Regions from separate parts of the Pseudomonas sp. ZT5P21 genome, predicted to be linked through region 2. Evidence: riboswitches for the same ligand, from Rfam matches in the RefSeq annotation. Region 2 holds a riboswitch; the other holds the start of a gene.
What was found. A riboswitch is a leader RNA that binds a small molecule or an ion and turns the genes downstream of it on or off. The one in region 2 is predicted to bind cobalamin.
Positions count from the first base shown of each region.

Region 1 (15,369 bases), 1.3 Mb from region 2:
CCGTCACCAGTGTGCTTTTGCCTGCGTCGGAGGTGGTGCCTTGCACCATCAACGTGGTCATCGGGTTTCCTTGGCATAGGCTTCGAACGCCTGATCGAGTCGGTTCCAGTCGGCCTCTTCGCCAGGCAGGCCGAAACGCAGGCTGCTGTTGTGGGCGAACAACCGCAGCAGAATGCCGCGCCGTGCCATGAATTCATGCAGCTCTTCGGCGCGCTCGGTCATCCGCCATTGAAACAAGGCGCAACCGCCCTGAGGTTTAAAACCGTGTTTTTCCAGCAGCAGCGCCAGACGCTCGCTGGCTTCTTCGGTACGCGCGCGCTGCCTGGCGTGCCCTTCGGTATCCAGTAAACAGGCATGGCCCACCACACGAGTCGGTCCGCTGACGGCCCAAGGTCCGACTTGTTCGGCGAGCAACTTGAGCAACTTGCGCTCCGCCAGCACAAATCCCAACCGCACACCGGCCAGACCGAAAAACTTGCCGAAAGAGCGCAGCACGATCAACCCGACCTGATGGGCACACGGCGCCAGGCTCAGCTGTGGCGTGTTATCCATGAACGCCTCGTCCACCACCAGCCAGCCACCGCGCTGGGCCAGCCTGGAATGCCAATCAAGCAGACGGCTCGGGGTCAGGCTCAGGCCGGTGGGATTGTTCGGGTTGACCACCACCAGCACGTCGAGACTGTCGATGAAAAAGTCGACTTCCTGCTCCAACACTTCACGCACGATGTAGCCGCTGCGGCGCCAGGCTTCGGCATGCTCGGCGTAACACGGCGACAGCACGCCGACCTTGCCGACCCGGCGCAAACGGGGGAGCAACTGAATCGCCATTTGCGAGCCGGCCACCGGCAATACCTGCGCGGCACCGTAGTATTCGCAGGCCGCCTGCTCCAGTCCGTCATCGGTTTCCGGCAACCGCGCCCAGGCGCGCAGCGGAATGTCCGGGACCGGAAACGGCCAGGGCGCGAGGCCGGTGGACAGGTCGAGCCAATCGGCTTCGGCGATCCCGTATTCGAGCGCCGCCTTGCGCAACCGTCCACCGTGTTCAAGCATAGAATTCAGCTCCCACGCAGAGAATCAGCAGCCATAACCATACCCCGCGCTGGACCAATTGCCAGCCGCGGTCGATGGAATCGGCATCCGCCGGCGCGCCTTCCCCCAGTGGCGGACGCTGATGCAATTCACCGTGATAAATCGCCGCCCCGCCCAACTCGACACCCAGCGCACCGGCACCTGCGGCCATCACCGGACCGGCGTTCGGGCTGTCCCAGGTCGGGCCTTGTGTACGCCAGCATTTCAGCGCGAGGCGGGTTTTGCCCAGCAGCGCGTAAGTCAATGCCACCAGTCGTGCCGGGATATAGTTGAGCACGTCGTCGATCTTTGCCGCGGCCCAGCCGAAACGTTCGAATCGTTCGTTGCGATAGCCCCACATCGCGTCCAGCGTATTGCTCAAACGGTAGAGCACCACGCCTGGCGCACCAGCCACGGCAAACCAGAACAGCGCGGCAAACACCGCGTCGCTGCCGTTCTCCAGGACGGATTCGGTGGCGGCGCGGGCGACTTCGGTTTGATCCAGTTCACTGGTCTGGCGGCTGACCAGATAGCCGACGCGTTTGCGCGCCTCGTCCAGATCATCACTGCGCAGCGCCTTGGCAACCGGCTCCACGTGTTCTCCGAGGCTACGCATGCCGAGCGCGCAATAGAGCACGAGAATTTCAACGATCCAGCCGACATAAGGCGCCCAGGAGAAAGCCGTGGCGAGCAAGGTCAGCGGCACGACTGCGATCACCCAGGCGGTGACGCCGTGGCTGCGCCAGCCGCGTCCACCGCCGTTGAAACGTTGTTCGATGCGGTCGGCAAAACGGCCGAACGCCACCAGCGGATGCCAGCGTTTGGGTTCACCCAGCAGCGCATCCAGCGCAACCGCGGCGACACTCAACAACGCCACACTCATTGACTCACTCCCCAATAATTTTCATACAGCAATTCGCTTAGCGGCCGCGCCTGCGCCCAGCCTTCGAGTACCAGCATCGGCGCCGGATAGAATTCCTTGACCGGCCCGAGGCAAAGAATCGCCAAAGGCTTGGCCCCGGCGGGCAAGCCCAGCAGGTCGGCCAGGGCTTGCGGCTCGAATAGCGAGACCCAGCCCATGCCCAATCCTTCGGCACGGGATGCCAGCCACAAGTTCTGGATCGCGCAGGACAACGAGGCCATGTCCATTTCCGGCAAGGTGCGGCGGCCAAAAATGTGGCGTTCGCGATCGTCCATCAGCGCAGCGACCAACACCTCGGCACAGTCGTTGATGCCTTCGACTTTCAGCTTCATGAATTCGTCGGTGCGCTCGCCCAGGGCTTCGGCGGTGCGGACGCGCTCTTCTTCCACCAACAACCGGATCTTGCCGCGCAGGGCGCGATCGCTGACGCGGATGAAGCGCCAGGGCTGCATCAAGCCGACGCTCGGCGCCTGGTGCGCGGCTTCGAGCAGGCGCCGGAGCAACTCAGGCTCGACGGTGCCGCCGCTGAAGTGGCGCATGTCGCGGCGTTCGGCGATGGCACGGTAGACCGCTGCGCGTTCGGCCTGGCTGAATGCGTTGTCAGTCATGGCCTCTTCGCGAGCAAGCTCGCTCCCACAGGAATTTGAGTTTCTGCAGGTAATACACGGTCAACTGTAGGAGCTGGCTTGCCAGCGATGGCGGCCTCAAGGTCAGGTAGAAATAGTGCGGCGATCGCTTTCGGATTCGACGGAAAATAGAAATGCACATAAGAAGCCGTCATCCGCCCCTCACGATATACCGCTTCCGCCCCACGCCCGCCATTAGGGCTGAGGCCACGGGCAATCGGCTCAAGTTCGGTACTGGTCAACGAATGATGATAGGTATGCCCACGGAGCGAGCCTTCCGGCAACTCGACCGCCTGCAGCGCCAGCGCTGCCAGCCGTTTTTGCATCACCGCATCACCGGCCAGCAAACCGACCAGCTCTGCGCGAGTGCCTTCGACATCGGTCAGCGAGTCGAGCAGATACAGCATGCCGCCACACTCGGCCAATAATGGTTTGCCCGCCGCGTGATGAGCACGAATGGCGTTGAGCATCGGGGTGTTCTGTGCCAGCGCCACATGGTGCAATTCCGGGTAACCGCCCGGCAAATAGAGGCTATCAGCCTCCGGCAACTGCGCGTCGCGAGTCGGTGAGAAAAACAGCAATTCGGCGCCCATGGCTCGCAGCAAATCCAGACTCGCGCCGTAGGTGAATGCGAAGGCATCATCACGGGCAACAGCGATTCGCACACCGGCCAGCAACGGCTCGGCAGCGATCACGTCAGGCGCGGCGAATTCCACTGCGGGAGGCAGCGCGACTTCGCAACTGCTGGCCAGGGCATCCGCCGCCGCATCAAGACGCAGATCGAGATCATTCAATTCACTGGCTTGAACCAGACCGAGATGCCGGCTCGGCAATTCAATCCCGGTTTCCCGGGACAACGCGCCATACCAGCGCAAGCCTTCAGTGAGGCTGCCTTCGAGCAACTGCGCATGACGCAAGGTGCCGACGCGGTTGGCCAGCACGCCGGCAAACGGCAAGTCCGGCTGATACTTCGCCAGCCCCAACGCGAGTGCGCCAAAGGTCTGCGCCATCGCGGTGCCGTCGATCACCCCGAGCACCGGCACACCGAAGTGCCGCGCCAGATCGGCGCTCGACGGCGTGCCGTCGAACAGCCCCATGACGCCTTCGATCAGGATCAGGTCGGCTTCACCGGCGGCGTCCCACAACAGTCGACGACTTTCTTGTTCACCAACCATCCACATGTCCAGTTGATACACCGGCGCACCGCTGGCGCGCTCGAGAATCATCGGGTCGAGAAAGTCCGGTCCGCATTTGAATACGCGAACCTTGCGCCCCTGATTGCGATGCAAACGGGCCAGCGCGGCGGTGACGGTGGTCTTGCCCTGACCGGAGGCCGGCGCGGCAATCAAGACCGCCGGGCAATGACGTGGTTGATTCACAGCTCGACGCCTTTTTGCGCTTTGATCCCGGCCTGGAAGGCGTGCTTGATGACGCCCATTTCAGTGACGGTATCGGCCAGTTCGATCATCTCCGGCTTCGCACCACGACCGGTGACCACCACGTGTTGCATCGGCGGACGCGCCTGCAAGTCGCTGAGCACCCGATCGAGGTCGAGGTAACCGTGCTTGAGGGCGATGTTCAACTCATCCAGCACCACCAGGCCGATCGACGGGTCTCGCAGCAGTTCACGGGACACTTCCCAAGCGGCTTCGGCGGCGGCGATGTCCCGTTGGCGGTCCTGGGTTTCCCAGGTAAAACCCTCGCCCATCACATGAAAACGCACCTGCTCCGGAAAGCGCCGGAAGAACCGTTCTTCACCGGTGCTGTTGCGGCCCTTGATGAACTGAACCACGCCGCACTGCATGCCATGGCCCATGGAGCGGGCGAGCATGCCGAACGCCGAACTGCTTTTGCCTTTGCCGTTGCCGGTCAGCACCAGCAGCAGGCCGCATTCATTCGGCGAGTTGGCGATGCGTTCGTCGATCACGGCTTTTTTGCGCAGCATGCGCGCCAGATGGCGTTCGTCACGATCGGGGGTATCAGTCATGGGGAGCTCTCCGTTGAGGCTGGATAACGGCGGGCAGGCGCAAGAATAGACGGCAAGAAGCCTGGCATCGCCCACCGTGATGCCGCTGGATGGATCAGGCCGGTCTCCGGGCTCATGAGCGGCGTTTCGCCTGACTGCGCGCCTTCCCATGTCGATATCGGCACAGTGGCTCTGATGCGCAGTGTTCACTCATTTACCGTTGCGGGGGCAGCGCCGGGATCGTGGTTGTTCATCAGTTGAACGAACGCCTCACCGGCTTCCCTGTTTCACTCTGTCGACCAAGGCCACAGAGCACCTGAAACAAGCCGCGAAGGTTAGAGGGTTGGGGGTGGAGCGTCAATTAAAGCCGGGAAGCCGTCGGCTGAAAAACTGCCGCTGATCAAATAACTGACGCCAATCTTGTGCCACACTTCGAGCGGTGATATCAAAGAGCCACAACCCCATATCACAATAACAAGGGTAAGCCACATGCAAGGTATGATCATCAGCAATCCGAAGCTGGAATTCCTGCGTCCGGTGCTCGAACGCTGGTTTGACTGTATCGACCGTTACAACGCCGTTCGCGGCGATAACGACACGCCTTATTGGTACGACGAAAAAGCCAACCTCGGCTTGCTCTCGGCCGCCGCCTGGATGGCAGAGATGGTCACGCTGCAACAGACGCCGACCCGCAAACAAAACGAAGAAGGCGAACGCAACGCCCGCGCCGACCTGTTCATCGCCGCCAGCGAAGAGCGCGCTTACCTTCAGGCCACGCAGCGCTGGCCCCGAGTCAACAGCCTGAACCTGACACAGGCGCTGGCTGATATCACCAGCGACGCCCGGCGAACCAGCTACGCCAGCGACCTGAAACTCGGTTGCCTGTTCGTTGCACCGCAAAAAGCCCAGCACGGCGCTAGCCCGGAAGAACTCCAGGACATGGTCGATGACCTGCAAAAGGAACATACCTGCGCCGTCGCCTGGTATTTCCCCTACGCCTACCGCAAGTTGCGCAACGAAGCCGGCCACTACCACCCCGGTATCGCCGTGCTGTTCAAGTAAGCTCGCGGCTGACCGGTTGAACCATCGCGGGTTTGCGCTTCTCTATTGATCAGGTCACTGCATTTATAGGGAAGATCAGCATGCGCAAGCCCCAGCTCGTTCTCGTCATCGCCCTCGCCGGAGGGCTCGCCGCCTGCGGTGAAAGCGCCAGCCTGCAAGTCTCCGACGGCACCGGCCCGTCGCCCAAACTTCCAGAACCGAACAAAACCCTGATCCCAACGGTGAACATTGCCCCGGCGATCGGCTGGCCGGCCGGTGTGCAACCCACAGCGGCGGCGGGAACTCAAGTGACGGCATACGCTGAAGGCCTCGATCACCCGCGCTGGCTGTATGTGCTGCCGAACGGTGACGTGCTCGTCGCTGAAACCAATGCGCCGCCTAAACCCGACGATGGCAAAGGCGTTAAAGGCTGGGTCATGAAGAAGGTCATGGGCCGCGCTGGTGCCGGCGTACCGAGCCCTAACCGCATTACGCTGTTGCGGGACAAGGACCGCGACGGCATCGCCGAAACCCGCACGGTGTTTCTGGAAAACCTCAACTCGCCCTTCGGTATGACCCTGGTCGGCAATGACTTGTATGTCGCTGACACGGACCGCTTGCTGCGTTTCCGCTATGAGGATGGCGACACGGCAATCAAGTCGCAGCCGATCAAAGTGGTTGATCTGCCGGGCGGCACGCTGAATCACCACTGGACGAAAAATGTCATCGCCAGCAAGGACGGCAGCAAGCTTTACGTTACGGTAGGCTCCAACAGCAACATCGGCGAAAACGGCATGGATCAGGAAGAAGGTCGCGCGGCGATCTGGGAAGTGGATCGTGCCACCGGCAATCACCGGATCTTCGCCTCGGGGATTCGCAATCCAAATGGTTTGGCCTGGGAGCCGCACAGCGGTGCTCTATGGACGGCTGTCAACGAGCGGGATGAAATCGGCAGCGACCTGGTGCCGGACTACATCACTTCCGTAAAAGAGGGCGGATTCTACGGCTGGCCTTACAGCTATTACGGCCAGCACGTCGACATCCGCGTTGAGCCGCAAAAACCGGACCTGGTAGCCAAGGCTATCGCGCCAGACTACGCGGTCGGCCCGCACACCGCTTCACTGGGCCTGACGTTTGCTGAAGGCAACACGCTGCCGGCGCAATTCAAGGAAGGCGCCTTCATCGGCCAGCACGGCTCGTGGAACCGCAAGCCGCACAGTGGTTACAAAGTGATTTTCGTGCCCTTCAGTGCCGGCAAGCCGACCGGGCAACCGGTTGATGTGCTCACGGGTTTCCTCAATGCAGAGGAGAAAGCCATGGGCCGGCCAGTAGGTGTGGTGATTGATCAGCAAGGCGACTTGCTGGTGGCGGATGATGTGGGGAACAAGGTGTGGCGGGTGTCGGCGGTCAAGTAATCTCCAACGGCCAACTTATAGCTGCGAATCAAGGATTGCGCGCAAGATGCTCAGGCTGCAATACACGCTTGGCGCTCAGGTAGGCTTTTTGCCAGTAAGCCTTGGACAAGCTGTCGAGCTTCACGGTGCCACCGGTGGCGGGCGCATGGACGAAGCGACCTTCGCCGACATAGATCCCGGCGTGACTGACCTGAGAGCCGCCATTGGTCGCGAAGAAAAGCAGGTCACCGGTTTGCAGGCCTTCCTTACCGACATTGGCCGCTTGCATGCTGATCATCTCGCGGGTGGTGCGTGGCAGAGATATGCCCGTGACGTCACGGTAGACATAACCGATCAGGCCGCTGCAATCGAACCCGGAATCCGGCGTGTTGCCACCCCAACGATAAGGCGTACCCACCAGGCCCAACGCACGAAACAGCACGTCTTCGGCCTCGGGCGAAAACGGTTGGGCGGAACTGAAAACGATCGGCGCGCGAACTACCGGCGCAGGCGGTGGTGTGCGGCTGGCGCAGGCGCTGAGCAGCGCTGCGAAGAACATCAGTGCGAGGCGGGCCGACATTGTCATCTGCAGAACATCCTGATCTGGCTGCGGCTTTTTTCTGCCGACGGAGCAGAAAAGAAAACCGCCTGCGCAGGACGCAGGCGGTTTGCCATCAATAATAGATCAGGATTCTAGCGGCTATGCGCCAAACTTCAAGTAAGACTTTAAGTTCGCCTTACAAGTTGTCCGCCTACTCTGTTTCAGAAAGGCTATGTCGCCACTAGATGCGGCGACAGCAAGGACAATTACTTGCGTGCCGTGACCACGGTTGGGGCCATCGCGAGTGCGCGCTTGGCTTCGATGAAGGTTTTGCTCCAATAGCTGTCGCCGAGGCTATCAACCCGGACGCCACCGCTTTTGCGGCTGCTGGAGTGGATGAACTGGTTGTCGCCGAGGTAGATCCCGGCGTGACTGACACGACCGCGACGGCCATTGGTGGCGAAGAACAGCAGATCGCCCGGCTTGAGCGCGCTTCGAGCAACCAACGGCGCGTCCACGTTGATCATTTCGCGAGTGGACCGCGGCAGGTTCATGCCGGCCTCTTCACGGAACAGATAACCGATGAAGCCGCTGCAATCAAAGCCAGCCTCGGAGGTGCCGCCGAAACGGTAACGGGTACCGATCAGGGACATGCCACGTTCGAGGATGCTGTCGGCCAATACCGGAAGCTGGTACGACTTGCCGTCGGCGAAGTTGGCCAGTTCTTTGTCGGAGGCTACGCCGTCCTGGTAAAGAGAGTCCTGGAAAAGAACGGAAGACGATTGCGTAGTATCTGAATTTTTAACCTGTTGTTGAGGCGCTTGCTCGGACACGGGAGAGTGGGCAGCGCAACCGAACAACAGGGTAACGAGTGCGAGAGGCACGAGGGGTGCAAAGCGATTTAGCATGGGCACGACCGTGGCTGATAGTTGTAAAGAAGCCGAGACTATGCCCGCTATCATCCTCATTTGCAAATTCAATCGAACTTTATGTGACTTTCCGGTTTCGCGTTTCCATCTAAGCGCTTAAGCCCAATTTAGACACTTGCGCGATTTACGCCCTGTAGGAAAGCGAACTTTTTGGCGCCTGAAATATGCCAAAACCGTGCAAGAACCAGGCTTTACCAGCCCAGTGTCTCTTTAAGAAACGGAATGGTCAGCTTGCGCTGAGCTTGAAGAGAAGCCTGATCGAGACGTTCGAGAAGCTCGAACAACGCACTCATGCTACGAGTGCCTCGGGTCAAGATAAAATGTCCGACTTCATCGGTCAGGTGCAGTCCACGACGGGACGCACGCAGTTGCAGCGCACGCAGTTTGTCTTCGTCGGACAGCGGTCGCATCTGGAAGATCAGCGCCAGCGTGAGACGGGATTTCAGGTCCGCCAGCTTCACCGGCAATTCACGCGGCGACGTCGATGCTGCAATCAGCAGGCGCCGACCGCTGTCACGCAGTCGATTGAACAGATGGAACAACGCCTCTTCCCAGTCCGCCTTGCCGGCAACCGCTTGCAGGTCATCCAGGCAGACCAGTTCGTACTGTTCGAGGTTGTCGAGAATTTCGATACCGCGATCCATCAGCTCGGCCAGCGGCAGATACACCGCCGTCTCACCCATCTGTTCGAAGCGCAGGCAGGCCGCCTGCAACAAATGTGTGCGCCCTACCCCGTGCTTGCCCCAGAGGTAAATCAGGCTTTCGGTCCAGCCGGCGTCGGCTTCGCACAGCCGCTCGACATAGCCGAGTGCAGCGGCATTGGCGCCTGGGTAGTAATTGATAAAGGTAGCGTCATCACGCAGACGCACACCTAGGGGCAGCTGAATCGGTTTCATGCTGACTGAACAGTTCCAAAGGAACCGTTAGTGGCCTCTGTGTAAAGTTTGCGAAGTTTATACCCGTGACGCTGACCGCACAATGCGACAGACCATAAGCAAAATCAAAGGTTTGCGTTATCACACCGGTTTTATGAGTGATTTTTTGGCGGCGCATGTGACAGTCATGCATGAGATACCGGTCGGCCTGATACTGAACCAGGCCGCCCGCAATGCGTCATTGGCGAACCTTAAAGCTCAGGCTCGTCGACGCCGCCGTACACGTCAGAATCTTTATACAAGTCATGCATATGGCGTACGAGCACCATGATCACCGCGGCTACCGGCAGCGCCAGCAATATGCCGGTAAAACCGAACAGTTCACCGCCCGCCAGAATCGCAAATATCACCGCCACCGGGTGCAGACCGATCCGGTCTCCCACCAGCCAAGGCGTCAGCACCATACCCTCCAGGGCCTGGCCAACCATGAACACCGCAACGATGCCGACCATGGGGTACAAGTCACCACCAAACTGGAACAGACCGGCAATCAACGCCGCGCCAATCCCGATCACGAACCCCATGTACGGCACAATCGCCGCCAGGCCCGCGATCATCCCGATCAGCAACCCCAGCTCCAGCCCTACCAGCATCAGGCCCGCCGAATAGATCACACCCAGCGCCACCATCACCAGCAATTGCCCGCGCACGAACGCACCCAGCACTTCATGGCATTCGTCTGCCAGAGTCACGATGCGCTCTTCACTGTCGCGGGGCAGCAGGCTACGGATCTTGGCCATCATCAGATCCCAGTCACGCAGCAAGTAAAAACTCACTACCGGGATCAACACCAGATTGGCGATCAATCCGATCAATGCAAGGCCGGAAGCGGTCGCCTGGCTCAGCACCACACCGACGATGTCGGTGGTCTGACCCATGTGTTCGCTGAGCGCAGCCTTGAGTTTGTCGAATTTCCAGAACCCCTCCGACAGCCCGAATTTCGATTGCGCCCACGGCAATGCAGTATTTTGCAACCAGTCGAGCATCTGCGGCACCAGCTCGTACAAGCGGAACAACTGCTTGGCGAGCATCGGCACCAACACCAGCAGCAACGTAGTGAGGATCAAAGTGAACAGCGCAAACACCGCCACCACGCCCCAGGTCCGGGACAGGCCTGCCTTTTCCAGCCGATCAACCAGCGGGTCGAACAGATACGCCAGCAATAGCGCCACCAGAAACGGTGTCAGAATCGAATGCAACAGCCAGATAAACGCACAGAGCAGAACCACTCCACCCAACCAGAACCAACGCCGCGTATCGGCCATGTACCACTCCATATGCAGCTATATAAAGAAAGAAAACCTTACCAACGGAAACGCAATTGCGGCACCGGTGCAGGCGTTGACGCTACAGCAGGCGCCGAACCCTCGGCCACCGGTTGAACAGGCACCGTTGGTGCCGGCGCCTCCCCCGCTGGTACCTCTTGCAACTTCGCCAGCGACAATTGCGACCGCAACTGCTCGGCGCTGCCACTGACCCGGTAGAGAATCCGGTCAGCGTCAACACTTTGCAGGCGCGCGTTAAACGGCTCGAGCAAACGCCCAAGCGTCGCGTAACGCTCCAGATTCATACCCTGCACTTCCAGCAATTGTTCGCCCGAGGCACCCGGCTTGACTACAAAGCGTGGCGCGAGACGCTGACTGACCGCCAGCATCACCGCATCGGCCACGGCGGCCTGATCCGCCCCCTGCACGCTGCCTGCTTCCTTCTTATCACCCAGCCACAATTGCCATTTGGCCTGCCACGGACCACTCTCTTCACGGGCATGCACGGCCAGCAAGGCGTCAGCGTTGTAACGATCCGATGCGCCGCGCAAGGGCGCCGCATCCGTGCCTCCAAGATTTGGTGCCGTGGCGACCAGTTGCTCGCTCAGGTCCGCCAGTGGCAGACGCAGCGGCAGACCACGATGTTGTGCCGCGCGACGCAACGGCGCAGCGCTGGCCTGGCCATCACCGACCAGGCTCGCACCCTCGGCTGAGTCATTCAGCCACCACGTCAGAATCGATGGCCGGTTCGCACCCCATAACGACAGCCCGGCACGGCGCAACGCCTGCTCGGTGCTGGCCGGGTCGAAATCGACTTTCAGCACTTCTGGTGGGCCCGCGTCGAAGCCGTACTGGCTGATGATCTGCTGCGGGTCCTTGCGAATCGCCGCCAACCCCGAACTTTGCGCAGCCTTGGGATCGCCGGTCAGGCGCAACACCAGCGTGTCGAGCGCACGCTGAGTGGCTTGATCGCGCTCTTCCGGCGCCTGGCTGGTGACAGGCTCGCGCACCTGATAAAGGCTTTTGAGGGTTTCGGCATGACTCGCCAGACTGACAAGAGACAAACAACCCACAAACAATGATCTGAAAAAACGCATGGAAGATCCCTGACGACAAGAGCGGCTGGAAACTGACCGCATGAACAATCGAGCAAGGCTGTGACCACCGCCCGACGCAAAACATTCACACGTCCCGGTTAAGTTTTTCGCACTGCCATAACGATAGACGGTTAATCGCGATACCTTATACAGCCAAGCGGGAGGCGACCAACACGGGCAATACCGGTTTTTTTGTATCGATATGCCCCTGCTGTCGGCCTGAGGATGGCCGCTGCCCCTCAAGCCTGATAAAATCGCGCGCCTTCGCAGACCGGCAACAGCCGGGCGCCCTGAAATTCCCGCAAGGCACATGCCCTTCGTTTGTTTCGGCGGTCCCACTGGACTCGGTCGTTACCCCTGAATCCCCCCTAAAGGCCTGGATCATGAGCAAGCAACCCTCCCTGAGCTACAAGGACGCCGGTGTAGACATCGACGCCGGTGAAGCATTGGTCGAACGCATCAAGAGCGTCGCCAAGCGCACTGCGCGCCCGGAAGTCATGGGCGGCCTGGGCGGTTTCGGCGCCCTCTGCGAAATCCCGGCCGGCTACAAGCAGCCTGTACTGGTTTCCGGCACTGACGGCGTCGGCACCAAGCTGCGTCTGGCGCTGAACCTGAACAAGCACGACAGCATCGGCATCGACCTGGTGGCCATGTGCGTGAACGACCTGGTGGTTTGCGGCGCCGAGCCGCTGTTCTTCCTCGACTACTACGCCACCGGCAAACTCAACGTCGAAACCGCGACCCAGGTCGTCACTGGCATCGGCGCAGGCTGCGAACTGTCCGGCTGCTCCCTGGTCGGCGGCGAAACCGCTGAAATGCCGGGCATGTACGAAGGCGAAGACTACGACCTGGCCGGCTTCTGCGTCGGCGTCGTGGAAAAATCCGAAATCATCGACGGTTCGAAAGTCGCTGCCGGCGACGCCCTGCTCGCCCTGCCTTCTTCCGGCCCGCACTCCAACGGCTACTCGCTGATCCGCAAGATCATCGAAGTCTCCGGTGCCGACATCGAAAACATCCAGCTCGATGGCAAGCCACTGACCGACCTGCTGATGGCCCCGACCCGCATCTACGTGAAGCCGTTGCTCAAGCTGATCAAGGAAACCGGCGCGGTCAAAGCCATGGCTCACATCACCGGTGGCGGCCTGCTGGACAACATCCCGCGCGTGCTGCCAAAAGGCGCTCAAGCGGTGGTCGACGTCGCCAGCTGGACCCGTCCTGCCGTGTTCGACTGGTTGCAAGAAAAAGGCAACGTCGACGAAAACGAAATGCACCGCGTGCTGAACTGCGGCGTCGGCATGGTGATTTGCGTGGCTCAAGAGCACGTTGAAACCGCGTTGAACGTGCTGCGTGAGGCCGGCGAGCAGCCTTGGGTCATCGGCCAGATCGCCACCGCTGCCGAAGGTGCGGCCCAGGTCGAACTGAAGAACCTTAAGGCGCACTAATGTCCGTCACCTGTGATGTCGTGGTGCTGTTGTCCGGCACCGGCAGTAACTTGCAGGCCTTGATCGACAGCACGCGGACCGGCAACAGCCCGGTCCGCATCGCTGCGGTGATTTCCAACCGCGCCGACGCCTACGGCCTGCAACGCGCCAGGGATGCGGGTATCGACACCCGTTCCCTGGATCACAAGGCTTTCGAAGGCCGCGAAGCCTTCGATGCCGCGCTTATCGAACTGATCGACGCGTTCAATCCCAAACTCGTGGTACTGGCCGGTTTCATGCGCATCCTCAGCGCTGACTTCGTGCGTCACTACGCGGGTCGCCTGCTCAACATCCATCCCTCGCTGCTGCCCAAATACAAAGGGTTACACACTCATCAGCGCGCGCTGGAGGCCGGCGACACTGAACACGGCTGTTCCGTGCACTTTGTCACCGAGGAACTCGATGGCGGACCACTGGTCGTACAGGCAGTAATACCGGTAGAGTTGCACGATTCGCCGCAGAGTCTGGCGCAGCGAGTTCACACCCAGGAACACCTGATCTACCCGATGGCCGTCCGCTGGTTTGCCGAAGGCCGTTTATCACTTGGTGAACAAGGTGCTTTACTGGATGGCAAGTTACTCGCGGCCAGCGGCCACTTGATTCGAACCTAGGAGATTATATGCGTCGCGCCCTGCTCTTCGCTTGCGCTCTGCTCGCCCTGCCTTTCGCGCAGGCAACAGAACTTCAACCCTTCTCCGCCAGCTACACCGCCGACTGGAAGCAACTTCCAATGAGCGGCACTGCCGAGCGCAGCCTGACCAAGGAAGCCAACGGCGTCTGGAAGCTCAGCTTCAAGGCCTCGATGATGATCGCCAGCCTGACCGAAGAAAGTACCCTGACGCTGGATAAGGACACCCTGCTGCCACAGTCCTACCACTTTGAGCGCGGTGGCCTGGGCAAAGCCAAAAAGGCCGACCTGGACTTCGACTGGACCACCAAAATGGTCACCGGCACCGATCGCGGTGACGCGGTCAAGATCCCCCTCAACCGCGGCATGGTCGATAAATCCACCTATCAGTTGGCCCTGCAACACGATGTCGCCGCTGGCAAGAAAAGCATGAGCTATCAGGTGGTTGATGATGGCGAAGTCGATACCTATGACTTCCGCGTGCTGGGGTCGGAAAAAGTCGACACCAAGGCTGGTCAGATCGACGCAATCAAGGTCGAGCGCGTGCGCGACCCGACACAAAGCAAGCGCATCACCGTGCTGTGGTTTGCCAAGGACTGGGATTACCTGCTGGTCCGCCTGCAACAAGTCGAAACCGACGGCAAGGAGTACAACATCATGCTCCTCGACGGTAAGGTCAACGGCAAGGCTGTTAAAGGCAACTGATCCGAAGCAACATCAAAAGCCCTGCAACCGCGGGGCTTTTTTTCGCCAGCTGATCCCCCCGCGGGGTTCACCCGAAGAAGTGGAACGCGTCACAGGAGGAATGCTCTATACCTTCAAGGTCTTTTTCGACCGAATGACTTTCCCTACTGCTGAGGTTTCCCATGACCGTTACCGTCAATACCGTTTCCGCCGAAGGTTTTCGCCACAGCGTACAAATCGATGACCACGAGCTCTTTGCCGATGTGCCGACCACTGCCGGCGGTGAAGGCTCGGCGCCCGAGCCACACGATTACTTCGATGCTGCGCTCGGTGCCTGCAAGGCCCTGACTTTGAAGATGTATGCAAAGAAGAAAGACATCCCGCTGACCGGGGTCACGGTCGAGGTCAAACGCGACAACAGTGAAGAGCAGAAAGGCAAATACGCGCTGCACGTCAACCTGACCCTCAAGGGTGTGCTAACTGATGCCCAGCGCGACGAACTGCACCGTGTAGCTGACCGCTGCCCAGTGCACAAATTGATGACCACCACTGACGTCAGCATCGAAACCCATCTGTCCGAAGGTGCCTTCAGCCAATAGCGGCAAGGCTCGGGCAAGCGGGTTATGCTCCATGCGTCACTCGCTCAGCCTGGAATGCACCATGAACACTCCGCTCGTGATCCGCCCCCGCGCCGAAGACGTCGAAGGCCAGCCGATTCTTCGTCCGCTGCCTTCAGCCAAATGCCGCAGCGTCGGGCCTTTTGTGTTTTTCGACCACATGCTCGAAACCTGC
Region 1 covers NZ_CM142705.1:4,121,947-4,137,315, forward strand. Annotated here, with positions in the region: gene ACYZT9_RS19080 (cobyric acid synthase) at 1-61, opposite strand, end outside; gene cobD (threonine-phosphate decarboxylase CobD) at 58-1,050, opposite strand; gene cbiB (adenosylcobinamide-phosphate synthase CbiB) at 1,043-1,951, opposite strand; gene bluB (5,6-dimethylbenzimidazole synthase) at 1,948-2,598, opposite strand; gene ACYZT9_RS19100 (cobyrinate a,c-diamide synthase) at 2,595-3,995, opposite strand; gene cobO (cob(I)yrinic acid a,c-diamide adenosyltransferase) at 3,992-4,603, opposite strand; cobalamin riboswitch at 4,684-4,917, opposite strand; gene ACYZT9_RS19110 (hypothetical protein) at 5,072-5,644, shown strand; gene ACYZT9_RS19115 (PQQ-dependent sugar dehydrogenase) at 5,725-7,038, shown strand; gene ACYZT9_RS19120 (C40 family peptidase) at 7,067-7,603, opposite strand; gene ACYZT9_RS19125 (C40 family peptidase) at 7,825-8,466, opposite strand; gene hda (DnaA regulatory inactivator Hda) at 8,679-9,383, opposite strand; gene ACYZT9_RS19135 (AI-2E family transporter) at 9,614-10,687, opposite strand; gene ACYZT9_RS19140 (DUF2066 domain-containing protein) at 10,726-11,784, opposite strand; gene purM (phosphoribosylformylglycinamidine cyclo-ligase) at 12,168-13,226, shown strand; gene purN (phosphoribosylglycinamide formyltransferase) at 13,226-13,876, shown strand; gene ACYZT9_RS19155 (DUF3108 domain-containing protein) at 13,885-14,598, shown strand; gene ACYZT9_RS19160 (OsmC family protein) at 14,760-15,176, shown strand; partial or broken gene ACYZT9_RS19165 (pirin family protein) at 15,238-15,369, shown strand, end outside.
Region 1: linked by a shared signal. The riboswitch ahead of cobO (cob(I)yrinic acid a,c-diamide adenosyltransferase) and the one ahead of ACYZT9_RS13015 (CbtB domain-containing protein) in region 2 are both predicted to bind cobalamin.

Region 2 (15,369 bases):
AGGCTGACTTCACGTGTCTGGCGCACGAACAGTCGCGTGCCGAGTTCGTTCTCCATGTCCTGGATCTGTCGAGTCAGGGTCGGCGGTGCGATACCAAGTTGTTCGGCGGCGCGAGTGAAGTTGCCTTGCCGGGCAACGGCCAGAAAGTAACGGAAATGCCGTATGTCCATGGATGCATTAGCTCAAAGGTAATGAGGTCCCGATGCCTGGCTAACGAAGTCCATAATCGGTCACGATAAGCTCACTGGGCAATCACAGTAGAGAGCCCACTCCATGAACGTCAAACCCCTTAGCGCCGCCGCGACCAACGGCCTTGCCCAAAAGGCAATCACATCATGAGCGGGGTTAGTTCGCGGCTCACGCTGCTAACGGCGTCCGGCGTCTGTTCGCTGATCGTCCTCGACACCAACATCGTCGCCGTCACCCTGCCTACAATCGCCCGGGACTTGGGCGCGAACTTTGCCGACATCGAATGGGTGGTCAGCGCCTACATGCTGGCCTTCGCCGCCCTGCTTTTACCGGCAGGCAGCATAGCCGACCGCTTTGGCCGGCAGAAAACCCTGCTCTGTGGCCTGGGCCTGTTCATCCTGGCGTCCATCGGTTGCGGCGCAGCACCCAATGCGTTGTTTCTCGACATCGCCAGGGCGATCAAAGGTGTCGGTGCGGCGTTGTTGCTGACCTCGGCGCTCGCCTCCATCGGCCACACCTTTCACGATGAGGTTGAGCGGGCGAAAGCTTGGGCGTTCTGGGGCGCGTGCATGGGTGTGGCAATGACCGCTGCGCCGACTATCGGCGGGCTGATTACCGAGTACATCGGCTGGCGCTGGATTTTCTACCTCAATTTACCGGTGGGCCTGTTCCTGATCGTCATGGTCTGGCGCGCTGTGCCGGAATCCCGCGATCCCCAATCTGCACGCCTCGATCCGTGGGGCAGCCTGGCGTTCAGTGCCAGTTTGCTGTGCCTGATATGGGGCCTGATCGAGGCCAACCGGATCGGCTGGAACAACCCGAGCACCTACGCCCGACTGATCGGCGGCGCCCTGTTGCTGGGAGTGTTTGTGGTGATTGAACGGGTGCAGCAGCGGCCGATGGTTGACCTGCAATTGTTCAAGCACTCGCGCTTCATCGGCGCGCTGCTGGGCATGTTTGCCTACGCCGGTTGCGCCCAGGTGATGATGACGCTGCTGCCGTTCTACCTGCAAAACGGTCTGGGTTTCTCGGCCATCGCTTCAGGGCTGGGCATGTTGCCGTTTGCCCTGACCATGCTGATTTGCCCGCGGATCGGCGTGCGGCTCGCCAGCCGGTTGGCTCCGGCGACGTTGATGGCCACCGGTTTGACCCTGGTCGGCAGCGGCAACCTGCTGAGTGCCTGGGCAGTCAGCAGCGGCGGATACCTGCCCTTCGCCCTGGCGATTGCCGTGACGGGCGCCGGAGCTGGATTACTCAATGGTGATACGCAGAAAAACATCATGGCCTGCGTGCCACGGCAGCGCACCGGCATGGCGTCGGGCATGAGCACTACCATGCGTTTCAGCGCTATTGTGTTGGCCATCGGTGTATACGGTGCGTTGCTGTCCAGTCATACCGAGCAGTTGTTGCATGCAAGTCTGTCGGCACAGGGTACGCAATGGCTGGGCCAGACACAGGGCATCGCCTCGCGGGTGGTGGCGGGTGACATGACGGCGGCGATGAGCCTGCTGCCGGACACCGCACGCAGCGTGGTCGAACCGTTGGCCCGACAGGCGTTCGTCGGTGGTTTCAGTCTGTTGCTGTGGGTCGCCGGTTTACTGGCATTGCTGGGGGCGTTGGTGGTGGGCACGCTGATGCGCAATCCGATCCCCATCCCATCGGCTGACACCGTCAGCGCGAATGCTTGAATGACGCCCACACCCGCTCGGCATTCGCATCGCAGCCCATGCCATCGGGCCGCGCCGGAATATCGTCAATCACCGCCAGCAGCTTCGCCTTGCTCTGCGCCAGGTGCAGCTGCATTTCTTCGATCTGGTCGACTTTGCGCCTGAGACCCGCCAGCAGTTCGCCGTGCTTGAATTCACCGGTGGCGGTGTCCGGCAGCAACTGCTTCAACTCTTCCAGGCTGAACCCGGCCTGCTGCGCGCACTGGATGAGATACAGCGTTTGCAAAACCTGGTCGGGATAATGCCGGTAACCGTTCGCCCGGCGTTCCACTTTCTGGATCAGGCCCTGGGCTTCGTAAAAACGAATACGCGACGCGTTGAACCCGCTTAAATGCGCCAGCTCACCAATCTTCATCTCAGCCTCATTTGCCTGCTTGACATTAAAGTTAACTTTAAGCTTAGCCTCTACGCATCACTTATGAGGAGTCAAGCATGTCGCCCTTCCAAACGTTGAATCTGCCCAATGGCCAGACTCTCGACAATCGCATCGCCAAAGCGGCGATGGAAGAGAACCTTGCCGATACCGGGCAGGGACCTTCCGATGCGCTATTTCGGTTGTATCAGGCCTGGGCTGGGGGCGAAGCCGGGTTGTTGCTGACCGGCAACGTGATGATTGATCGCCGCGCCATGACCGGCCCCGGTGGCGTGGTGCTGGAAGACGAGCGGGACATGGAACGCTTTCGTCAGTGGGCAAGTATTGGCCGCTCCGCTGGCGCGCAATTCTGGATGCAGCTCAATCATCCGGGCCGCCAGACCATGGCCAACCTCGGCCAGCAAGCGTGGGCGCCCTCGGCGGTGGCGCTGGATCTTGGTTCATTTTCCAAGATGTTTGCCGAACCCAAACCGATGTCCGAGGGCGATATCGCCGAGGTGATCACGCGCTTCGCCACCAGCGCTGCGCTCGCTGAAAAAGCCGGATTCACCGGCGTGCAGATTCATGCAGCACACGGTTACCTGATCAGTCAGTTCCTGTCGCCGCTGACTAACCGTCGAACCGACCGCTGGGGCGGGTCGCTTGAGAATCGCGCGCGCCTGCTGCTGGAAGTCGTCAGCGCCGTTCGCCAATCCGTGCCACCGCAGTTTTGTGTGGCGGTGAAGCTAAACTCCGCCGACTTCCAGCGCGGCGGATTCGATGCCGACGACGCCCGACAAGTGATCCAGTGGCTCAACGATCTGCAGATAGATTTGTTGGAGTTGTCGGGCGGCAGCTACGAAGCACCGGCCATGCAAGGCGAAGCGCGCGATGGCCGGACCCTGGCGCGGGAAGCGTACTTTCTGGAGATGGCCGACGAACTGGCCAGCGTGGCGCGCATGCCGGTGATGGTAACGGGCGGAATTCGACGTCTGGCGATCGTCGAACAAGTGCTCGACAGCGGCATCGCCATGGCCGGTATCGGCACGGCGCTGGCCCTCGAACCGCAGTTGGTCAAACACTGGCGCGAAGGCCAGGACAGCCATCCGCAATTGCCGCCGATCCGCTGGAAACGCAAGCCGTTGGCCGCATTGGCAAGCATGGCCGTGGTGAAGTTCCAGCTCCATCGCCTCAGCCGTGGACGCAAGCCCCGGCCCGAAGTGTCAGCAGTCTGGGCGCTGATCCTCGACCGCTTGTACATCGGCCGGCGCACGCGGCAGTACCGTCAAGCGATGGGCAAGTAATCGGGAGCGGGCGTGGGGATGAGGCGATGGAGTTGGCGCGGACTAACTGGTTTCGCTGACGCCAGAGACCGCGTTGCCCCAATCGCGAGCAAGCTCGCTCCCACATGGGATCTTCAGTGTTCACAAATCCTGTGGGAGCGAGCTTGCTCGCGATGGGGCCATTGAAACCACCGATTTATCGTCCTGAAAAACGCAGTCGCGAGAGCTGCCGTAAATCCCCTGCGAGGTAATAATCATGGGTCCAGCTATCATCCGCCGCCAACGGCCGGACCTGCTTGAGCGCTAGCTTCTTGGCAAAGTAACGAAAGCGGTAATGCTCGTAGAACCGCAGCAACTCCAAACCATAACGATCAGCCAGGTCAGTATCGCCGCGAACGATCAGGTAGTTCTCGTCGTTGCCGTTACTGGCCGCAGCGCTGAGGTTGTGGCTGCCACTGATGATTGTCGGCGCGTCGCTGGTGAAATCGGTGACCACGGCTTTGGTGTGCACCAGCAGGTTACCCTTCTGGCCTTTTATGTTCTCGCGAAGCCAGCCTTCCAGCCCGGTGTTAAGCAGCGCGGTGGCGGCGAATTCGGCGCTGCGGTCGGCGTGGAAACCAGTAATGCGGCTCACGGTGTTTTGCAGGCCATAACGTAAAATGTCGTCGTGGGGCTGGCCGAGCAGCGCATTGAGAATATCGTCGGGCAAGGCGAACGCGGTGACGAATAGCACGTCCTTTTTCGCGGCGTTGATGATCTCGACAAACGCCCGCAAATCACCCTGCCCCGAACGTGGCGAGAAGCCGACGAACAACGGTTGTTGCGGATTCATCGGGTTATTCTGAGTGATCCATTGCCGGGTAGCGCCGACGTCGGCCGGTGTCGCCCAAACCTGCTCGAAGGTGCTCAGATAGCTGGCGCTGACGTTTGCATCGTCCAGCACATGCACCACGTTGGCCTGGCGATAAACGCCATTGGGCGTGAAATTGGTACTGCCGCACAGCACCGCTTCGGGCTGACGCTGCCCGGCTGCATCGACCCGGCTCAGCACCATGAACTTGTTGTGGAAGATGTTGTGAGTGACCCGCCCGCGCTTGTTAGCCGCCGGGATTTTTTCCAGGCTGGTTTCGTTGATGGCGGTGGCGTCATCGCCGGGTTGCGCGTGATACAGCACGCGAACCTTCACACCCCGTTCGAACGCTGCATTGACGGCATCGACGACAATTTCCAACTCGTATTCGTAAATGGCAACGTCCAGCGCCCACTGACCATCCACCGCCCGCTCGATAAACCCGAGCAAACGCCCGAGCAGACCATTTTCCAGCCATTGCCGAGGGGCGTCGGGCCAGGCTTCGATGGGCAGGTTTTTGTGGGTGCTGATCAGCGCATCGAGGTCGGGAAATTTGCGCTGGAACGCCTGACTGGCGGCCACCGCGCGGTTGAAGATCACGCTTTGATTGTGCGGCAGGCCATTGTCGGACGTGACGGTCACCTCCAGGTATTCGCCCAGTTGCGGTGCGTCAGCACTGCCGTACGCCAAGTAAATCCGGTAATGGATCGTCATCCCTGGATTGACTGCGTAATCGGCCCAGCGAAATTTCTGCAACGGCGCGAGATCGCTCGGGGTGGCGTGGAACTGCGGGAACGTATGGGCCTTGCCGGGGAACGTCAGGCTGTTGAACAGGAACAACCAGGGCTTGCTGCCTTGCTGTTTTTCGATGGCGAAACCCAGCAGGCCCGTGCGACGGGATTCGGCCACGTCCATGGCCAGTAGCACGCCGTTGGTGCCGGCGTAGGCTTTGACGCGGAAATCGTCCTGACTGTTTGTGGCTAGAACACGCATGCTTCACTCCTGTGAATGGCTTGCTTTCAGAGCATAGGCAGCGATGCAGATTAGCCGTGATTATCCGAAACCGGGGTGATGCCATCGCGAGCAAGCTCGCTCCACAGGATTTGTGAAGACTGAAAATCTAGTGTGGGAGCGAGCTTGCTCGCGATGGGGCCACAGCAGAAACCCAAATACTCAGCCTGAAATCAGCTCATCAATATGTCGATATTCAGTGCTTAGCTGCTCTGCCAACAGCCTGCTTCGACCTAAACGAATCGGCCCGCGCTCGATATCGATCAGCAGCCCCGGACACTCCAGCGCCGGCAACATCGGCCAATCCTTCAACCGGCCATCAGTCACCAGCAACAACCGTTGCTGTTCCGCCGGAAAACGTTTTTGCCGTGCGCTCAGCCATTGTCTCGCCTCGCCGAGCGCAGCCAGCAACGGCGTGCCACCGCCCGCGCCGAGGCCATCGAGCCAGTGGCGTAAGCCGGTGGATGCTTTCAACCCCTGCACTTGCCACGTGGGTGCTTGACCGCTGGCCGTCAACAACGCCAGTCGCGCGCGTTGGCGGTAGGCGTCATCGAACAGTTGCGCCAACAAACCCTTGGCATCGCTCAATGCCTGGTGGCGGCGCGTCGAGGCCGAGGCGTCGACGATCACCAGCCACAATTCGTGGGGCGAACGGGTGCGCAAATGAAACAGCACATCCTGGCGTTGACGAGGACGACCATTGAGCAAGGTGCCGGGCCAGTTGACCAAGCCGCTGCGCGCGGCGTGGCGTTTGCCCAGTTTGCCGTTGTCCAGCCGTCCGGCGCGGGGTCTGGCATTCGCCCCCGCATCAGATCGAGGGCGAATGCCTAGGGCTTTTTTGGCCAGCTCGGCACTTCACGCCGGGCACCGACCGGCAGCGCCTGGGCGGGCATTTCGCCCCACTGGCCCTGGCCTTCGCTCGGGCTGGAATGTTGGGGTGCGGGTTGCCGGGACTGCTGCGGCGCCGGCGGAGACTGTTCGCGACGACGGTGGCGCAAGGCGAATTCAGCGACCGCGTCGATGTCGTCCTCGGCAATGGCGCTCGCACCCCGCCACGCCGCATGGGCACGGGCTGCGCGCAACCAGACCAGATCGGCGCGCAGGCCATCGACGCCCGCGGCAAAACAGCGCTCGGTAATCTGCGCCAGCGCTTCATCGTCGAGGGGAATGCTCGCCAGTGCGCTGCGCGCTTTCTCACAACGTTCGCGCAAGGATTGCTGCTGGCGCTCCCACTCGGCGCAGAACCTTTGCGGATCACTGTCGAAATCCAGACGCCGACGGATGATCTGACCACGTTGCGTCGGTGCGGTATGGCCACTGAGCGCGACGTTCAATCCAAAGCGGTCGAGCAGTTGTGGCCGCAGTTCACCCTCTTCCGGGTTCATCGTGCCGATCAGCACGAATTTCGCCGAATGCCGATGGGAAATGCCGTCTCGCTCGATCAGGTTGGTGCCGCTGGCGGCCACGTCGAGTAGCAGGTCCACGAGGTGATCGGGCAGCAGATTGACTTCATCGACGTACAGCACGCCGCCGTCAGCCTTGGCCAACACGCCGGGAGAAAATTGCGCGCGACCTTCGCTCAGGGCCGCGTCGAGGTCGAGTGTGCCAACCAGACGTTCTTCCGTGGCACCGAGCGGCAAGGTGACGAATTGACCGCTGGCGAGCAAATCCGCGAGGCCGCGGGCCAAAGTGGATTTGGCCATGCCGCGCGGGCCCTCGATCAGCACGCCGCCGATTTTCGGGTCGATGGCGGTGAGGTACAAGGCCAGCTTCAAGTCATCGGCGCCGACCACGGCGGAGAGCGGGAAATGCGGGGTGTCGGTCATCTTAAATACTCGGTCATGGTCGGTGGTATCACAGGCACCTCAATCCCTGTGGGAGCGGGCTTGCTCGCGAATGCGGTGGGTCAGCCGACATCAATATTGAATGATCCACCGCTTTCGCGAGCAAGCCCGCTCCCACAGGTGAAGGCTGTCAGCCGTCTTCTTCTATGTCCAATAACAAATTCTCCAGGGCCTCGCGGTACTCGCCCGGTTCCTTCCACATCCCGCGCTGCTGCGCTTCCAGCATGCGTTCGGTCATGTCGCGCAAGGCATGCGGATTATGTTCGCGAACAAACTCGCGGGTCGCCGGATCCAGAAGGTAGGCATCCGCCAGCAACGCGTACTGGTGGTCGTCGATCAGTTGCGTCGTCGCGTCGAAGGCGAACAGGTTATCGACCGTGGCCGCCAGTTCAAACGCACCTTTGTAGCCGTGGCGCTTCACGCCGTCGATCCACTTTGGATTCGCCGCCCGGGAGCGGATCACCCGGTTCAGCTCTTCCTTCAAGGTACGGATTCTCGGCAAGTCCGGTTGGCTGTGATCGCCATGGTAACTGGCCGCTGCTGCGCCGCTCAGACTTTCCACGGCGGCGAGCATGCCTCCCTGGAACTGGTAGTAGTCGTTGGAATCGAGCAAGTCATGCTCACGGTTGTCCTGGTTTTGCAGCACGGCCTGAACCTGGCTCAGGCGTTGGGCGAACTGTTCGCGGGCGGCGGTGCCTTCGTCCGTACCGCCGTAAGCGTAGCCGCCCCAGTTCAGGTAAACCTTGGCCAGGTCCTCGCGACTTTGCCACAGACGACCATCGATAGCGCCCTGCACACCCGCGCCGTACGCGCCGGGTTTGGCGCCGAAGATGCGCCAACCCGCCTGACGTTTTGCCACCTCTTCATCGAGGCCCGATTGCAGTAACGCTTCACGCTCGGCGCGGACCTTGGCCGCCAAAGGGTTGAGATCGTCGGGCTCATCCAGCGCGGCGACCGCTTGCACGGCGGCGTCGAACAGACGGATCAGATTGGCAAACGCATCACGGAAGAAACCGGACACGCGCAAGGTCACGTCGACCCGCGGGCGGTCGAGCAAACTCAGCGGCAGAATTTCAAAATCATCGACGCGCTGACTGCCCGTCGCCCAGACCGGGCGCACGCCCATCAGTGCCATGGCTTGCGCGATGTCATCGCCACCGGTGCGCATGGTCGCGGTACCCCAGACCGACAGGCCGAGCTGACGCAGATGATCGCCGTGGTCCTGCAAGTGCCGCTCAAGGATCAGGTTCGCCGACTGGAAACCGATGCGCCAGGCGGTGGTGGTTGGCAGGTTGCGCACGTCCACCGAGTAGAAATTGCGCCCGGTCGGCAGCACGTCCAGACGACCGCGACTTGGCGCGCCGCTAGGGCCGGCCGGCACGAAACGACCGCTGAGGGCGTCGAGCAGACCGCGCATTTCGGCGGGACCGCAGGCGTCGAGCCGAGGAGCGACCACTTCGCGCAGGCTCTCAATGATGGCGCTGACGTCGGACCAACACGACTCCTGTGGGAGCGAGCTTGCTCGCGATAGCGGTGGGTCAGGCAAATCAATGTCGACTGACACTCCGCCTTCGCGAGCAAGCTCGCTCCCACAGGGTCCGGGGATGGCATGAGGCTGGTTTAGTGCCTGCTCGATCAGTTGAGCGGCGAACAATTCCAGGCGTTCGCGGGTATCGCCGGCCGTGCGCCAGACTTCATCGTTGAGGGTTTGCAGTTCCAATGGACGCGGCCCTGTCCACAAATCGGCCAACGCACAATCCAGCGGATCGAAACCCAATTCAAACGCCTTCGCCAACGCCCGCAACAAACTCGATTGCGCCCCTCGCCCGTCGCCACGGGGTATCCGCAACAGCGCCAACAAGGTATCGATACGCAAACGCCCAGTCGGCGACTCGCCGAACACATGCAGGCCATCACGGATTTGCGACTCTTTCAAATCGCACAGATAAGTGTCCAGACGCGGCAGCCAGATCGCCGCATCGGCATCGCTGTCGAGCTTGTCGTCCAGTTGCAGTTCGCGGTCGATGTGCGTGTCGCGTACCAGTTGCAGGATGTCGCGCTGCAATTCCCGGGCGCGACGCGGATCAAGAAATTGCGCTTCGTAATATTCGTCGGCCAACAGCTCGAGATTACGCAGCGGGCCGTAGGTTTCGGCGCGAGTGAGCGGCGGCATCAGGTGATCGATGATCACCGCTTGCGTGCGACGCTTGGCCTGAGCGCCCTCGCCCGGGTCGTTGACAATAAACGGATAGATATTGGGCAGCGGCCCGAGCAGCGCGTCCGGCCAGCAGTTTTCCGATAGCCCGACGCCCTTGCCCGGCAGCCATTCGAGGTTGCCGTGTTTGCCGACGTGGATAACGCCGTGAGCGCCGTAGGTGTTGCGCAACCAGAAGTAGAACGCCAGATAGCCGTGGGGAGGCACCAGGTCCGGATCGTGATAGACCGCGCTCGGGTCAACCTGATAACCGCGCGCCGGTTGAATACCGACAAAGGTCAGGCCGAAACGCACCCCGGCGATCATCATCCGCCCGCCACGGCACATCGGGTCACTTTCCGGCGTGCCCCAGCGTTCCAGCACGGCTTGGCGGTTGGCCTCGGGCAAGGCGTTGAACATCAAGGTGTAGTCGTCCAGCGCCAGGCTTTGATGACACGGACGCTGGTCGAGCGTATCGAGGTCGTTGCTGACACTGCCGAGCAATTGCTGGATCAATGCGGTGCCGCTGCCCGGCAGTTCGGCGGGCAGCGGATAACCTTCTGCGTGCAACGCACGGAGGATATTCAACGCAGCGGCGGGTGTGTCGAGGCCGACGCCATTGCCGATGCGCCCGTCGCGGGTCGGGTAGTTGGCGAGGATCAGGGCGATGCGTTTTTCGCTGTTCGGCAACCGCGCCAGATCGATCCAGCGCCGCGCCAGTTCGGCGACAAAATCCATGCGTTCAGGTGCAGGCCGGTAGCAAACGACGTCGGACTGACTGCGTTCGCTGCGCCACGCCAGGTCCTTGAAGCTGATCGGGCGGCTGATGATCCGCCCGTCCAGTTCGGGCAACGCAATGTGCATCGCCAGATCCCGCGGACCGAGGCCCTGCTCGCTGGCACGCCAGCCGGGTTCGTTGTCCTGGGCGCAGATGGCCTGGATCACCGGGATGTTGCGGCGAAACGGTCGCAAATGTGGCGCTTCGGGGCTGGACTGGGCGAAACCGGTGGTGTTGAGAATCAACCCAGCTTCGACTTCGTCCAGCAGGTCCTCGACCACCGTCAGGCAGCCGGGCTCCTTCAAACTGGCCACGGCAATCGGCAAGGGGTTCAACCCCGCCGCTTGCAAACGCTGGCAGAAAACATCGATGAACGCGGTGTTTGCCGCCTGCAAATGCGAGCGGTAAAACAGCACCGCCGCCACGGGTTGACCAGCCTGCCAGTCGGCTTGCCAATCACTCAATGCGGCGGGGCTTTTTTGCGGGTGGTAGATCGCGGTACGCGGCAGTGTTTGCGGTTCGGCCCACGCATAGTCGCGCTCCAGCCAGCGATTGGCCAGGCAGCGAAACAGGTCGAGGGCGTTGGCCATACCGCCCTGGCGCAGGTAATGCCAGAGCCGATCACGGTCTTCTGCCATCACCGTGCTCAGGTCGCTGAGCTCCGGATCCGGGCGATCATCGCCGGGCACCAGAATCAGCTGCACGCCGCGCTGCGAAAGCTCGACCAGTCGCTCAATGCCGTAGCGCCAATAGGCAATGCCGCCATGCAGCGAAATCAGAATCACCTTGGCGTGGCGCAGCACTTCATCGAAATACAGGTCGACCGACGCGTGGTTCTGCACCTGCATCGGGTTGGCCAGGCGCACGCTCGGGTAATCGTCGGGCAATTGCTGCGCCGCTTCGGCGAGCAGCGCCAGGCTGGAATCGCCGCTGCACAGGATCACCAGCTCGGCCGGGGTTTGTCCAAGGTCGGCGATGTTGTCATCCGACACGAAACCGCCGGGCTGGGTCCTGAGCAGGTGCATGGCTAGACGCTGAGCGCGGCGCGCAATTGCGCTTCGAGTTGCGCGGCGTCCAGCGCCTGGCCGATCAATACCAGACGCGTGGTGCGCGCTTCATCGGCGCCCCACTGACGATCGAAATGCTTGTCGAAACGCGTGCCCACGCCTTGGATCAGCAGACGCATCGGTTTGTTCGGAATCGCGGCGAAGCCTTTGACGCGCAGGATGCCGTGCTTGACCACCAGTTGGGTCAGCGCGTCCAGCAGCAGGCTTTCGTCGGCTTGTGGCAGTTCGATGGAGATGGAATCGAAGGCATCATGATCATGATCATCTTCGCCTTCATGGTGGTGATCGTGATGGCTGTGGCGGCTGTCGATGTGTTCTTCGGAACCGGCGCCGAGGCCGATCAACACGTCCAGTGGCAGACGACCGCTGCTGGCTTCGATGACTTTTACCGCTGGCGGCAGTTCTTCGGCGACTTCCCGGCGTACGCGGGCCAGGTCTTCCGGGCTGATCAGGTCGGCTTTGTTGAGGATCACCAGGTCGGCGCTGGCCAGTTGGTCGGCGAACAGTTCATGCAGCGGCGATTCGTGGTCCAGGTTCGGGTCAAGTTTGCGCTGGGCGTCCACTTGATCCGGGAAGGCGGCGAAAGTGCCGGCGGCAACGGCCGGGCTGTCAACCACGGTGATCACCGCATCAACGGTGCAGGCGCTGCGGATTTCAGGCCACTGGAAGGCTTGAACCAGAGGCTTGGGCAAGGCCAGGCCCGAGGTTTCGATGAGGATGTGATCGAGGTCACCGCGACGGGCAACCAGTTCGCGCATCACCGGGAAGAATTCTTCCTGAACCGTGCAGCACAGGCAGCCGTTGGCCAGTTCGTAGACGCGGCCGCTGGCTTCTTCTTCGGTGCAACCGATGGAGCACTGCTTGAGGATTTCGCCATCGATGCCCAACTCGCCGAACTCGTTGACGATCACCGCGATGCGGCGGCCTTGGGCATTGTCGAGCATGTGCCGCAGCAAGGTGGTTTTGCCCGAGCCGAGGAAGCCGGTAACGATGGTAACGGGGAGTTTGGCCAGTGTTTTCATCGGATGCCCTTTGGCAAGGTGGCGGGCATACGGGACGACAATCGCTGCGACGGATGCGCGCGCGGAAGAGTTCGCCACCGGATCACCCCGCCCGGTTGTAGTGAGAAATCTGTGTCGAGGCAGGTCTCCTGGCTGACGGCTTGCCAGGCGCTAACCTGGCATTCGCTGCGCCTTCCCGCGAACCTTTGCACAGGGTTTGCAGTGGCGTGGCAGCGAACATCACCGTTCACAGTTGCGGGGGCAGCCGCGGCATCGACCGCGTTCCCTTCTTAGCTTCGGCAAACGCCGAAGAACCTCGAAAGCGCAAGGCTACGCATCGTATTGGGGCGGGTCAATGTTCGTGAGGCACTCGCGATCCCTTGTGGCGAGGGAGCTTGCTCCCGCTCGGCGGCGAAGCCGTCGTAAAACTTGCTTGCGAGTTATGCCTGAAGCAATGTTGGGGGTCGCTTCGCAACCCAGCGGGAGCAAGCTCCCTCGCCACAGGTACCAGTCTCGGTTTCGAGTTGAGAACTCCTGCCAATTGACGCCCAACCCTCGCCCATGCTCTCCTACTCAGCTTGTTACGGGTGCCCTTCACAGGGTGAAACGGGAAACCGGTGAATCATGTGCTTTACTCAAAGCCATGTCAGTCCGGTGCTGCCCCCGCAACGGTAAGCGAGCGAAGCGTCAGATCCACTGTGTCAGCAGTTCGGCATGGGAAGGTGATGCTTGCAGGTTTCGGTTAATGCCAAAGCCCCTCGCGAGCCCGGAGACCGGCCCGCAACACACAGTGACGATTGCGTTCACTGAATAACAAACCCGCGGTGGGCGGGCGCTGTTTGAACTTCTGCGTGCCCGATTCGCAGGGGCCTTCCATGCGCTCTATATCACCCGCTGACAGACCAGAGGGAAGCGCCATGTCGATCATCAGCAGCACCGGCCACACATCAGCCAGCACCACCACCACGACCTTGACTCAACGCCTGACCGCTGCCGCCTGCGCATCGATCCTTGGCGCGTGCCTCGTGTATTTCGCCGGTTTCTCGCACATCGAAGCCGTGCACAACGCCGCGCACGATACCCGTCACAGCTCCGCTTTCCCGTGCCATTGAGACCTGCCACATGATCAAGCGTATTGCGCAAACCGCAGGGTTCACCGGGTTGCTGGCCGCCCTGCTGCTGACCCTGCTGCAAAGCTTCTGGGTCTCTCCGCTGATTCTGCAGGCCGAGACCTACGAGAAATCCGGGCCGGCTGCTGTTGAAGTTCATGAACACGCCGCCGGCACCGCCGCTCACACCCACGATTCCGAAGCCTGGGAACCGGAAGACGGCTGGCAGCGCGTGCTGTCGACGACCGGCGGTAACCTGGTGGTTGCAGTGGGTTTCGCCCTGATGCTCGCTGGCCTCTACACCTTGCGAGCGCCGACCAAAACCTCGCAGGGTCTGCTTTGGGGCTTGGCCGGTTACGCAACGTTCGTGCTGGCTCCGACCCTCGGCCTGCCGCCTGAACTGCCCGGCACTGCCGCGGCGGATCTGGCACAACGGCAAATCTGGTGGATCGGCACTGCAGCGTCCACCGCTGCCGGCATCGCGCTGATCGTGTTCAGCCGTCACTGGTTGATGAAGATCCTGGGCGTGGCGATTCTCGCCGTTCCTCACGTCATCGGCGCGCCGCAACCGGAAGTGCACTCGATGCTCGCGCCGCAAGCCCTGGAAGCCCAGTTCAAAATCGCTTCGCAGCTGACCAATGTGGCGTTCTGGCTGGCCCTGGGCCTGATCAGCGCCTGGTTGTTCCGACGCAAAAGCGATGGCCAATACCCCGCATGACGGATACTGGCACAGCGCCGACTTTGGTGGTCGGCCTGGGCTGCCAGCGCGGCTGCCCTGTCAGCACGCTGCGGGCGTTACTCGATCAGGCGTTACAGGCGCATCAAATCGGGCTTCACCAGATCAAGGCCTTGGCCAGCATCGACCTGAAGCGCGAAGAACCTGGTCTGATCGAGCTCGCCGCACAACTCGAACTGCCCCTGATGTACTTCAGCAGTGAGCAACTGGCCGGTTATCAACCGCGACTCAGCCACCGCTCGGACATCGCTTTTGAACGCACCGGCTGCTACGGCGTAGCGGAAAGCGCCGCCCTTGCCCTCGCTGAACAATTGGCTCAGTCACCGGCAAAACTGCTGATCTCGCGACAAAAATACGCCCAGGCCACTCTGGCATTGGCCTACGCTGCGTAAAACCCTCGATAATCCGCGCCTTCGATTATGAGCAATCTTCATCTGAGGCGTTGCCCAGCCCCTTTTCTGACAGGAAACGACGATGACCGTCTACTTCATTGGCGCAGGTCCCGGCGACCCGGAACTGATCACCGTCAAAGGCCAACGGTTGATCCGTAGCTGCCCGGTGATCATCTACGCCGGCTCCCTGGTACCCGCCGCCGTGCTGGAAGGCCACCGCGCCGAACAGGTGGTCAACAGCGCCGAACTGCACCTGAAAGAGATCATCGAACTGATCAAGACCGCCCATACCAATGGGCAGGATGTGGCGCGGGTGCATTCCGGCGATCCGAGTCTGTACGGGGCGATTGGCGAGCAGATTCGTTATCTGCGTGAACTCGACATTCCATTTGAAATCATCCCCGGTGTCACCGCCACGGCAGCCTGTGCGGCACTTTTGGGCGCTGAGCTGACTTTGCCGGACGTGTCACAGAGCGTGATTCTGACGCGCTACGCCGACAAGACTGCAATGCCCGCCGGTGAGGAGCTGGGGAGCCTGGCGCAGCATGGCGCGACCATGGCGATTCACCTTGGGGTCAATCATCTGGAAAAAATCCTGGTTGAGTTGCTGCCGCATTACGGCGCGGACTGTCCGATTGCGGTGATTCACCGGGCAACCTGGCCGGATCAGGATTGGGTGGTGGGGACGCTGGCGGATATTGCCGGGAAGGTTGAGGCGAAGGGGTTTCGGCGTACGGCGTTGATTTTGGTGGGTCGGGTGTTGGGCAGTGATCACTTTAGTGAGTCATCGCTGTACCGTGCCGGGCATGCACATCTTTACAGACCTTAGGGCCCCA
Region 2 covers NZ_CM142705.1:2,779,243-2,794,611, reverse strand. Annotated here, with positions in the region: gene ACYZT9_RS13065 (LysR family transcriptional regulator) at 1-170, opposite strand, end outside; gene ACYZT9_RS13060 (MFS transporter) at 336-1,877, shown strand; gene ACYZT9_RS13055 (MerR family transcriptional regulator) at 1,861-2,271, opposite strand; gene ACYZT9_RS13050 (NADH:flavin oxidoreductase/NADH oxidase family protein) at 2,349-3,572, shown strand; gene ACYZT9_RS13045 (phospholipase D-like domain-containing protein) at 3,748-5,394, opposite strand; gene ACYZT9_RS13040 (vWA domain-containing protein) at 5,575-6,120, opposite strand; gene ACYZT9_RS13035 (ATP-binding protein) at 6,240-7,238, opposite strand; partial or broken gene ACYZT9_RS13030 (metal ABC transporter ATP-binding protein) at 7,285-7,374, opposite strand; gene cobN (cobaltochelatase subunit CobN) at 7,387-11,253, opposite strand; gene cobW (cobalamin biosynthesis protein CobW) at 11,256-12,317, opposite strand; cobalamin riboswitch at 12,419-12,630, opposite strand; cobalamin riboswitch at 12,865-13,092, shown strand; gene ACYZT9_RS13015 (CbtB domain-containing protein) at 13,214-13,408, shown strand; gene ACYZT9_RS13010 (CbtA family protein) at 13,419-14,123, shown strand; gene ACYZT9_RS13005 (cobalamin biosynthesis protein) at 14,120-14,533, shown strand; gene cobM (precorrin-4 C(11)-methyltransferase) at 14,616-15,362, shown strand.